DNA from 2 places in the Brevibacillus sp. FSL L8-0520 genome. Region 1 is predicted to be linked to the other one. Evidence: predicted binding sites of a transcription regulator. Region 1 holds the regulator's gene; the other holds the start of a gene.
What was found. The regulator LexA, encoded in region 1, represses DNA repair genes until DNA is damaged. The targets are predictions, from matches to a motif close to CGAACATATGTTCG.
Positions count from the first base shown of each region.

Region 2: NSQ24_RS21060 (DNA repair exonuclease) is a predicted target of LexA. The motif match lies at 3,935-3,948, and genes of this name have one in related genera.

Region 1 is NZ_CP150171.1:3,035,862-3,041,690, forward strand. Features, by position in the region: gene NSQ24_RS15155 (UvrD-helicase domain-containing protein) at 1-1,960, opposite strand, end outside; gene crcB (fluoride efflux transporter CrcB) at 2,164-2,532, opposite strand; gene NSQ24_RS15165 (DUF896 domain-containing protein) at 2,625-2,822, opposite strand; gene NSQ24_RS15170 (LysM peptidoglycan-binding domain-containing protein) at 2,903-3,259, opposite strand; gene lexA (transcriptional repressor LexA) at 3,416-4,039, shown strand; gene NSQ24_RS15180 (DUF456 family protein) at 4,225-4,710, opposite strand; gene NSQ24_RS15185 (DUF4269 domain-containing protein) at 4,918-5,511, shown strand.
Region 2 is NZ_CP150171.1:4,260,868-4,266,696, forward strand. Features, by position in the region: gene NSQ24_RS21050 (TIGR00300 family protein) at 1-434, shown strand, start outside; gene NSQ24_RS21055 (AAA family ATPase) at 508-2,727, opposite strand; gene NSQ24_RS21060 (DNA repair exonuclease) at 2,724-3,857, opposite strand; gene NSQ24_RS21065 (LarC family nickel insertion protein) at 3,995-4,828, shown strand; gene NSQ24_RS21070 (DJ-1/PfpI family protein) at 4,952-5,509, opposite strand; gene larC (nickel insertion protein) at 5,602-5,829, opposite strand, start outside.

The DNA of each region.
Region 1 (5,829 bases):
TGTATGCTTTTTTGCTGGCCTCGGCTGTTTTGGCTACGATCGCGATGGATTGAAAGCCCTCTTGCCGATAATCATTTACAAGCTGGACCAGATTTTTAACCGGCAGTTCTTTCCCGTCCCATGATGCCAACAAAGGCTTTTCCCCATGCCGCAATACCGGTTTGGCCATAATCGTCTCCGGCAGGTTTATCTTTCGCAGTACCTCGTTGGCACATTTCATAATTTCGATTGTGGAACGGTAGCTCTGCGCGAGTGTGTAGTAAACCCCCCGCGGCTGCTGAAAAACTCCCTCCAACAGTTCTTCCCACGATTGCAATCCCCTGTATGCATGGATGCCCTGCGCGATATCTCCCACTACCGTCAAAGAATGTCTCTTTGTCACAAGCCCGATCACCGCAATTTCCAACGCACTGAGATCCTGTGCTTCATCAACGACACTGTGGTCAAAGTGGTCGGCCTGCTCCAATCCTTCGATCAGATGCCGCAGATAGATCAGCGGCGCAACGTCTTCTGGCTCGATCCGCTCCGCTTCGAATATCTCTGCAGACGACCGGCAAATATCCTCGATATCCTCGCCATTGACTTCCCCTTTTGTCAGCTCTTTCAATAAAGCTGTGTCGGTCAACATTTCGCGGTACGACGAGAAGACATCCAGTTCAGGAAAAATGGAAAAGTATTTGTCCAGAAGCTGATCAATCATTTTCTCATATTTAGCCAACGCTTGCTTATCCAGATCAATTCGCTTCTCTCGCAGATGGGCGAACAACTGTTTATTGATGTCCTGCTTAACGTGCTTTCGAACGGCTTCCATTCGCCGACGATATGGCAGATGGGCATATTGTTCGGCAAAAAGCTGACGGATGGTCTCACCCGGAATCGTAAAAACATGTTTGGTTCTGTTGTAGACAAAGCTTAATTTTTTGTAGGCTACCCTGTTTTCCGCTACAAACAGCAAATATTGCTGGAGTACATCCCGGAAAGCGAGCGAGCCCTTGAACCGAAGACGATGCAGCACCGTCCGACGCTCGGCATCGCTCTGTCCTTGTTCAAAGAACAACTGAAGGGGCTTGTGCGGGTCCAGAATCCGCCAGCCTTTTGGAAGGATGGACTTGACCAGCTTGGAAGCCCAATCCAGGAATGTCGCCTGCTGAACGTCATCCACTCCCAATTCGGGAAGAACCTCTGAAATGTACGTAAGGAACAACCGGTTTGGTGCAAAAACCATAAACCTCTTTGACATCATCGAGTCCTGATAATTGTAGATCAAATAGGAGAGCCGGTGCAGCGCAATCGTCGTCTTGCCGCTTCCGGCCACCCCTTGAACGACAACCGGGCGATCCTTGTCTGCTCGAATAATGTCATTCTGCTCCGACTGGATCGTCGCTACGATATCCTTCAATCTGCTGTCGTTCGTCTGATTCAGGTTGGCTGCCAGGAACTCATCGATGTACCCTTCCTGCAAAAATTCATCCGGATGGCCAACTTCGCGATGAATCGTCTCTTTGAGCGCTCCATCGTATATCCCTGTAATCTTCCCGTCCTCAATGGCAAAATTTCGCTTCAGGCGGACTTCGCCTCGCACAATCTCCCTGCCGCTGCGGAAGTACGCATCCTTGCTCTCGCCGCTGTAATATAAACTGGCAATGGGAGCACGCCAGTCAACGACAATTGAATCGAATGTGTCGCTCCGAACGATGCCCCTCTTTCCTATGTATACGCTGTCCAACTCGTATGTCTCGTCTTTCAGGAAGTCCACTCGTCCAAAATACGGCTTTTCCAGTCCTTGGTCCTCAAGGTAGCGAAGCTCTTTTCCTTTTTTGTAGTTGACGACCTGTTTCACATAATCGTCCGTAATCTCTTTAACCTCTTTCCGAAGAGTGTCCACTTCCTTTTGGATAATAGAGCGTGTTTCATCGAGTCTCTTCTGTTCATGCTCGTAGTCCGGGTGCTGTACAGTCATTTATATCCTCCTTTCCAAATTGTCAGGTTCAGCATCGCAAGGAGAAGTCCGGTTTTATTTCCACATGGTTTCCGGGCACGGGCTCTTCTTTGTTTCCTCGTAGCCTTCCAATGCCCTCTTCTTTGATTTGATGTTGCTTCCGGATTGGCTCTCTTTTGTTCTCGTTGACGCCTGCCCGTCTTATCCCGCTATATCTTGCCTGTTTACCACACTTGTCTGCCGATCCAGATCCCTGAACCGCAAGCAAGAAGGCCGGCCAAAACACTGGCGCCTGCATAGAACAGCCCTCTGCCGATCTGCCCATCTCCGATGAAGCTTACCACCTCAAGCGAAAAGGTAGAGAACGTAGTAAATCCCCCCATCAGCCCGGTTGTAAACAGAAGGTACATCTCCAAAGACATCAATCCTTTTTCCTTTCCCCACGCATAGAGCAGTCCGATGAGAAAAGAACCGGAGACATTGGCCAGCCATGTCCCCGCCGGCAATCCGGGTTGGTTCATTGCGAGACCGAGACCATAGCGTAGCAATGAACCGACGGCTCCTCCTACGGCAACAGCCAGCCATGCCATCATGGCAATCCCCCCTTCTCTCCTTTTTTGTATGGAACAAAAAGACATCCAGGCAAAAAGCATGGATGTCTTCTTTTTATGTCAAATGGTGCGTTTTAGTGTTTGGGGTTGTTATCCTCGAGGTCTTCCACGTAGCGGATCGATTCGAGATTGGAGCGAAGCGACATTTTCACAGCATCAATGTATTTTTGCCGCAGTTTTTTCTGTTCCTGTTTTTCCTCTTCAGTCAACCCGGCTTCACGAGATTTTTTGGCCAACTCGTTGATCCGTTTGATTTCCGCGTCTGATACCAAAGCCGTTTCCCCTCGCTTTCAATGAATGCCGCTCTATTATATCACATCTCGGCAACGAAGCAAGGGAAAGCTGCAGCTTGTCAATTCCCGACAGGAATTTGAATCGATTGGCCTGGATAAATAATGGCACTTTCCAGCTTGTTCAATTTTTGAATCGCATATACCATATCGCGAACATCCATTTTCGGGTCACTCTTGTAGGTGACCGCCAGCTCCCACAAGCTGTCTCCCGGTTGGACGACGATTTCCTTTACTGGTTGGATCATTTGAGCTTGTTGTACCGTATGATCCCCAGAAGCGAACACTAGTTCTGTCAAAGTGTAAAAAAAGAGAGTGAAAGCGGCAAAAAACAGAATGGCCTGTCCACGCGTAATGCCAAAACGAGCAGTTTTTCTTTCTTCTTTGGCGAAGCGATTAGATACAGTCATTGTACTCATTATTTCATCCCCCTGCAAACGTACGTTCTATCTTCTTGTTCTCATCATAATGCGAACACTTGTTCATGTCAAGAAAAAAACGAACTTATGTTTGTCGAACGCAGGATCCCATGGTATAATATAGAAAACATGTTCGAGAAGATAGAGGTGTGGTCTATGTCCAAGCTATCCAATAGACAGCAAGCCATCATCGATTTCATCCGCAAAGAAGTAAGGGACAAGGGTTATCCCCCATCTGTCCGTGAAATCGGGGAGGCTGTCGGTCTGGCATCCAGTTCAACTGTTCACGGCCATCTGGCCAGGTTGGAAAAAAAGGGGCTCATCCGCCGCGATCCTACCAAGCCCCGCGCGATTGAGCTGCTGAAAGAAGAGGAGCGCTTTCAAGACGACTTTGACGTATCTGTTGTACGCGTACCGGTGATCGGAAAGGTGACTGCGGGTCAGCCGATCACTGCTGTCGAGCAGGTGGAGGATTACTTCCCACTCCCTGACAGCATCGTGACATCGGACAAGGTGTACATGCTGCGCGTGTCCGGAGACAGTATGATCGAGGCTGGCATCCTGGATGGAGACTACGTGATCGTTCGCCAGCAGAATGTGGCCAATAACGGTGATATCGTCGTCGCCATGACTGAAGAGGACGAGGCAACCGTGAAGCGTTTCTTCAAGGAAAAGAACCATTTCCGGCTGCAGCCTGAAAACGCGACATTGGAGCCGATTATTCTGGATTCTGTAACGATTCTGGGGAAAGTGATTGGCGTGTACCGCTTGATTCACTAGAATAAGAGATTTCGTTGCTTGGATGAGCCATGCCTTATGGCGGACTCTTTGAAAAACGCAATCGACTACGACAAGCTTTCCTTTTCCACCCTGACAGCAAAAAAGGCGTTCGCGATTGCCTCGCGGACGCCTCTTCTTTTCATTTCCTTCGATTCTTTGATCGGTCCTTCTCCTACGAATCCCACTTACAGTGCGACAAAGAACCAGATGATCATCACTACCTGAAGAACAACTTTTACGACCACACTGCCCAAAAAACCGATGAGCGAACCCACTCCCGCTTTAACAGCCCGTTCAAACGGCTGCTTTTGGATCAGCATTTCCACCAGAACGACCAGCACGAACGGCATGATCAGCATGCCAAATGGGGGGAACAAAATCACCCCGAGCAAAATCCCCAGTGCAGCTGCCCACGATGACGCTTTGGAGCCCCCGTACTTCTTGACAAAGTACATGTTGGTGAGTAAATCCGCACCGTAGAGAAGAACACTTAAGACCGCCATTCCCCACCAGAAGGAGGCCGGAAGTCCGGCACCCGGATCAGCAATAAAAAAGTGATACAGCAAGAATCCGCCCCACAATAAAATCGTATCAGGAATGACCGGCAAAAAGATTCCGGCAATACTGAGGATAAACAAGGCCGCTATCACGATCCACAACAAGATCTCCATCCATTGACACTCCCTTCTGTATAGGGTATACGATAAAGTGCGGTTTTCGTTTCCATCGACTCGCTACATTTTGACAGAAACCTGTATATACTCGGTTCTTCTGCGAGTCGTAAAGCCAAACGTCGAATCGGAACATAGATGGTCTCGTCCCTCATTGTTCCCCTGCAGAGTTGCAAATAAAAGAAAGATAATCTGAAAGGACAGAAAATGGCTATGCATTCTCAAACGAAGCGAGATTGGTTTGACCCTTCCTACCTGAAAAAAGGAACCCCTCGGCAGCGGGAAGCCTGGGCAGTCCTCGACAGCTTGGGAATCTTTGATGGGCTCAAAGAGTATCAACCGGTTCTGTGCGGAACGATCCCCCTCGATATTGATGTTGAGGACAGCGATCTTGATTTGATCTGTACGACAGCCGACCTGGATCGGTTTGGCCATGTGTTGAAAGAAAAATACGGGCATTTGGACCATTTCACACAAGACCGCCGAGAAATCCGCAACATCCCTACGGCGACTGCTTCCTTTTGGTATCGCGGTTTTCAATTGGAGTGTTTTGCTCAACCGATTCCTGTCACAGAGCAAAACGCCTACCGGCATATGATGATCGAAGCACGGCTGCTCCAGCTGTCTGGGCAAGAAGCAGCAAAAGAGATTCGGGCTTTGAAAGAACGGGGGCTGAAAACGGAGCCTGCTTTCGCTCTGTATTACGGGATTGTCGGAGATGATCCTTATCAGGCTTTACTTGAATTGGAAAGATATTCGAATGAACAGCTTAAGCAAGTGATGGCAAATAAACCGACCTAAACGCCGGCCGTAAACCGGAAATACGAATAATGGTAAACTCAGACAACTTGTGTGTCCTTATGCGGGCATAAAATTAAGATGACTTCTGGATACTTCGGAAGTCATCTTTTTTGGATTGCTAGATTTGTCGTTTTACCTTTTATTGGTTAGATTTCAGTTGAAGACGGCAAATCATGATTTTTTTTAAGAGACTGATATAAAATGTACACGAATCCAACATAAATGGGAAGCCAAACGGGTTCAAAGAATCCTGGAACTCGATAATCAGTAATTACAATTTTGTTTGGCCCAAAATCCAATTGTTGAATTAGATCTGAG
Region 2 (5,829 bases), 1.2 Mb from region 1:
TGGTCCGCGGCGGGCACAAAAACCACATGCGGGCGATCAATGCGATCAATCGTTCCGGCTCCATCGCGGAAGCGGTAGCGGATCAAACCTTGAAAAGCGGAATCATGTACGAGTGTGTCAAACACCAGGTGCCCTTCGTGCTGGCCGGTTCCATCCGCGATGACGGTCCGCTTCCGGACACCTTGATGGACCTGATCGAAGCGCAGGCCCGATACGCGGATCAGGTCGCCGACGCGGAAATGGTCGTCATGCTGTCTACGATGCTGCATGCGATCGGAACAGGCAATATGATGCCGAGCTGGATCAAAACCGTCTGTGTGGATATCAACCCTGCCGTTGTCACCAAGCTGATGGACCGCGGTTCCGCCCAAACCGTCGGCGTCGTAACCGATGTCGGCTTGTTCCTGACGATGCTGGACAAGGAATTAAACTGAAGTAAAAAAATGTAATACATGTAAAAGCCTCCAGAAAGGACCTTTTCCTGTCTGGAGGCTTTTTGTATCTTTCCTATATTTGCGTCTCGCTGCTGGCCGTTTCCCTCAAGGAATGCAGGCAGTGGCGGTCTGATCCCTGCAGAAGCGGCTGCAACAGCTTGCTCTCCCGATCTGTGCAGGTAAACAAAAAAATCTGATATTCCTCAGCCAGCCGCATGACCGTATGGAGGGCTCGCTCCAGCCTTTCCGGATCGTAATGGACAAAATGGTCGTCCAAAAACAGGGGCAGCGGCTCCGTCTGTTGGCTGACATGCCTGTGAAGCGCCAGTCGCTGGGCAAAGTAAAGCTGGTCCTGCGTTCCCGAAGAGCAGCAATCATGCTCGACAATTCGCTGGTGCGGCTTGTCCCAGACCTTTATGCCAAATTTCTCCTGGGGGTCCAGCCTGACTTCCTCATATTTGCCTCCGGTCATTTGGGCCATGATGTCGGAGGCAATCCGATTGACCGCGGGTGACAGCTCTTTGTTCCATTCGTGTAAAGTCTGCTGCAGCGTATCCCTGGCGAGAGTGAGCGCTTCCCGGTTCAATTGCAGTTGGCGCAGCCCCTCGACCGCCTCCTCGTAATCCCCGCGTACTTTTGCCAGTGAGACTTCATCCTGCTGGCCCAGCTCTCCCGATGCCCTGGCGATGCGCTCCCGAATTGCGAGGAGCTCCCGATCCAGCTCTTTGGCCTCGCGCTCAAGGGTTGTCCGTTCCTGCTCGCGTACTGCCTTTTCTTGTTCCAGCAGTGCCCGCAAAGCTTCTCCCCACTCTTTTATCAGGCGGGCTCTCTCCTCCTGGCGTTTCCACTCTTGCGCTGCCAGACTCGCTTGTCTGTCTTGCACGCGGTTTTTCCGCTCCTCCCTCATGATCAGGAAGGCATCCCAGTCAGCGGCATTCCACTTTTGCAAAAGCTGCTGCAGCTCCTGGTCGCAGCGGGCAGCCTTGTCCTGCCAGGCTTGCCATTCGTGCTCGTTGCCGGCGGAACGATTTTCTCTCTGCCTTGTCTGTCCCCGATTCGCGGCTGCAGCCGCAAGGGCACATGCAGCTGAGATTCCTGCAGCGATCCAGCCGACCGGAGCGTTGCCCGCAAGCAGAAATAATGCGGCGACGACCAGGCTCGCCAGACAGCTTGTCCACCACAGACGGACTTTTCCGGTCCGCTTCTCTTTCCCCCGGCCCACACGGCTCGGAGCGGTCCTAAGCGCCGCTTCAGCCAACCGGTCGGCTTGCTCCTTGTACTCGTCTCGCTCCTTCCGCAATTCCAATGCCTGCCGGTAAGCCGCTTCCAGCTTTTCCAAAGCATCGCTTTCAGGTACGTCCGCATTTCCTTTGTCTTGTTCAGCTTCACCCCAATCCCCCTGGGCAGCCAAAACTGACTGAACCTGGCGATGCAGCGCACGCTCTTCTTCTGTGCGGGCTGTCGCTTCCCACTGCGGCCAGCCTTCCTCATCAGGCTCCCTGTAGCTGTCCTGCCATCTCCTTTGCCAAGCCTGCTCCTCCTTTTGCAGGACGAGAAGCCGCTGCCGCATCCGCTCCCGGGTCCGCTCCATTTCCTGCTTTGCCTTCTCCCAGTGGGCGATCTGCTGCGTCAATGTTTGAACGGCTGCCCAGCCGGCTTCCGCTTCGGCCAGCTCCTGTTCTCTTTGCGCGACCAGCGCTCCTGCCTTGCCAAGCAGCGTATTTTCCGCCCGTTCCTTTTTTCCGATCAGCGTCAATTCCTTGTCCAGGGCTGCCAGCATTCTGTTTACCGCCGGATCAGCTTCGCTCGTGCCAAACAGCGAAGGCAGGAGGTATTCCGAAGCTTCCAGCGGACTTCTCCTGATCCAGGTCAGGTCAGTAAACAAGCTGCGTGTCAAGCCGAGATGGAGCTCAAGAAAGTTTCGTTCTTTGCGCCGGTCTTCCTGATACAGGTTCGTTACCTCTGTCCAGTCGGGGTCGAGAAAAACCTGAGCCTGTTCCCTTTCCTTTTCCAGACGGCGGTGAAGCCGATAGCGCCTGCCGTCTACCTCGTAGAGAACGCTAAGCTCGTAGCTGCCCGAATGCCACGGGAAGTATTTGTCGTACTCGGGCAAATACCGGGCGGAACGAACATAATCCCGCTTCAGCCCGTACAGCGAAGCAAATATCGCCTGAAGCAGCGTAGATTTTCCCGCTTCGTTGGGAGCGGCAAATACATTCAGTCCCGGGGCGAAGCGAAAATCGGCTCCGCGCCATTTGCCAAAGCCTTTGATCGATAGCTCGTGAATCTTCATCCGATCATTCCTCCGATCCGCTCCAGCGCTATTTTCATGGCCATGCGAGCCACTGCCTGGCGCTGTTCATCGGAAGACGCGGCCGCAGCCGCTTCCTCTTCGGCGAGACGCTGCAGCCAGCGTCCCCAGATGCCGCCCTCGGCGACCAGCTTGCCCGCATCCAGGTCCGGTCTCGTCCGGTCTGTGATGCGGATGGCAAAAAAGCGAGAAAAGCGCTTTTCGAGCACATCTGTAGCTGGCGTAAAATGTACGGGCCTGTCCCCTGTCAAGGTGATGTCCAAAATTTGCCCGTCCTGCACATCGGCCAGCCCGCTTTCCAGTATGTCGGCGACTTGATCGACCGTTTCCGCCCCTTGTATATCGATCTCCCGCCTCACGATCATTCGCGTTTGGACCGGGAGCTCCTCAAGCAATAGCTCGCCCGCTTCATTCAGTTCACCGTACAGGACGTGACGGGGCCCGTTTTCTTTGACAGACAAGCCTTCGGGAGAACCCGGGTATGCGGCAAACGTCCGTCTATGTACCGGATGAGCGAAGCGCGCAGGCTTGTGGATATGTCCGAGCGCAATGTAATCCATTCCCGTTTCTGCGAGCTGCTCTATGGTTACCGGTGCGTACGGATGATGCTCCTCGCCTCCCCCGTTGACCACACTGGCGTGCAAAACCATCAGATGGTGCCGGTAGCCAGGCAGCTTTCCGGGGAATTCCGCCAACGGCGACTCGTACACATGCGGCTGGGGAAAGCCCCATCCGTAGACGACGCAAGACTTTTCGGGAAATTCGAAAGCCCCCCACTCCGGCGTAAACCAGTACACGTTTCCCGGCCACTCCAACGACTGGTAAAAGGAATCGGCCCGCCACGGGTCGTGATTCCCCGGAGCGATACAGACCGGTGTAGGAGCCACGCTGGCAAACAGATCACGCAAAAAAATCGCCGTGGTTCTTCTCCCGCCATGCAGCTCCATGAGGTCACCGGCGATCAGCCAAACATCTGCCCGCTTTTCCAACACGAGATCCCGAACCGTCCGCATCGTCCGCCGAAAGTCGTCCTGCCTCAGCTCATAAGAAACGGACATGGCACGGATCGGCGCGTCCAGGTGGACGTCAGCTATATGAATAAACGACAACATGAAAACTCACTCCTTGGCATGACAGACTGCTGGAGGAAATGGTACACTTTGGTCAGCAGATTCCCCTGTCTCATACACGAACATATTTTCCCTTTTATGATACAGGAAAAGAGTACCGGATAAAAGGAGCGATTGCTGTGCGTATTGCCTATTTGGACTGTTTTTCGGGAATTAGCGGCGACATGCTGCTCGCTGCACTGGTCGATGCGGGTGCGAACCGCGAAACGATTGAACGTGAACTGCGCAAGCTGCCGCTGGGGAATTTCCGCATGGAGTGGAAGACGGTGGTGAAAAAAGGGGTCAGCTCGCTAAAGCTGGATGTGATCGATGAAGAGCTGGAGAAGCTCAAAGCGCTGAAAACATTGCCGGTGCTAAACATCGGACATCATCACGATCACAGCCATGATCACGGACATCACCACCACGAGCACGATCACAGCCATGATCACGGACATCATCATCACCGCAGGTACAAAGAAATTTCTGCGATGATCGACGAGGCTGACTTCTCACCGCGTGTGACCGCCCGAGCGCAAGCGATCTTCGAGAAAATCGCCATTGCCGAAGCCAAAATTCACAATGTGCCGGTAGATACGGTTCATTTTCATGAAGTAGGGGCGCTGGATTCAATCGTCGACGTCGTCGGCATCGCCCTGGCTTTGGAAGACCTGGACATTGATCAGTTGTACAGCGGCCCTGTTCCGACCGGAAACGGCTACGTCCGCTGTGACCATGGCCTGTACCCGGTCCCTGCACCCGCGACGATGGAAATGCTGAAAGGAATTCCGCTTCGCCAAACAGACATACAAAAAGAGCTGACTACTCCGACCGGAGCAGGGGTTGCGGCCGCCTTGGTCAAGCAGTTCGGGCCGCTTCCGGCGATGACCGTGGACGCCATCGGCTACGGGGCAGGGACCCGCGATCTTCCCGATCAGCCTAACGTACTGCGGGTGCTGGTCGGCACTATGTGATCTCATTTAAGTCCGAGACATCCGGAAGCAAAAAAGCCTTGTCCGCAAAATCAGGACAAGGCTTTTTCATGTCTGCTGCCACTGCTCTGCATGAGGCAGGCCCACGGATGCACAAGCTTCCGATCAAGCCTCGCGGAGCAGGCGCAGGAATTCACGCATGAATCCCGGAAGGTCAGGCCATGCGTGGGCTGACACGAGGTTATTGTGAACGTGCAGAGGTTCCGTGCGATAAATGGCTCCGCACGCTTCTACATCTGGGCGGCATGCCTGGTAGGCAGTCATCTCGCGGTCGCGAACGTGCTCGCCTACGAGCGCCAGCACCTGCGAACCGTGACAAATGGCGGCCACAGGCTTGTTTGCCTCAAAAAAGTGAGTCAGGATCGGTTTCAAATGCTCGTTCAGCCGGATATATTCAGGGGCACGGCCCCCCGGAATGATCAGGCCGTCGTATTCCTCCGGATTTACATCCGCAAAAGCCACATGCGAGGCCAGTTGATAAGCAGGCTTTTCCGTATAGGTTTCACTGTGGGCTTCGAAATCGTGGCAGACCGTGTGCAGCGTCTTTTTGGCAGGCGAAGCGATGACGGCCTCCAGCCCCTCCTCCAGGCAGCGATAATAGGGGTAAAAGATCTCCAAAGCTTCCACCGCGTCACCGGTTACAATCAGCACCTTTTTGCTCATAGTACAGCCTCCCCGCTGGATTTTTGAGGAAAAAAACCTCTCTCTACCCATTTCTTCACGGACCGATGAACTCCTGCTGGCAGCATCACGCGTCAGCGTACTTTCATCGCAAGGGCAAGCGAAAGCGCCTCTTGATAAACCTGCTTCACCGGGATGCCGGCTTCTTTCGCCAATTGAGCACAAACGGCATACTCCGGTGAACACTGTACCTGTTTTCCGCGGTGCAGCCCGATTTTTACGGGAACCTCGCCCCATTGTGTTTTCACGGTTGCGAACTGTCTTGCCAGCCGATGGCAGGCCACGGGGAAATACCTGATACC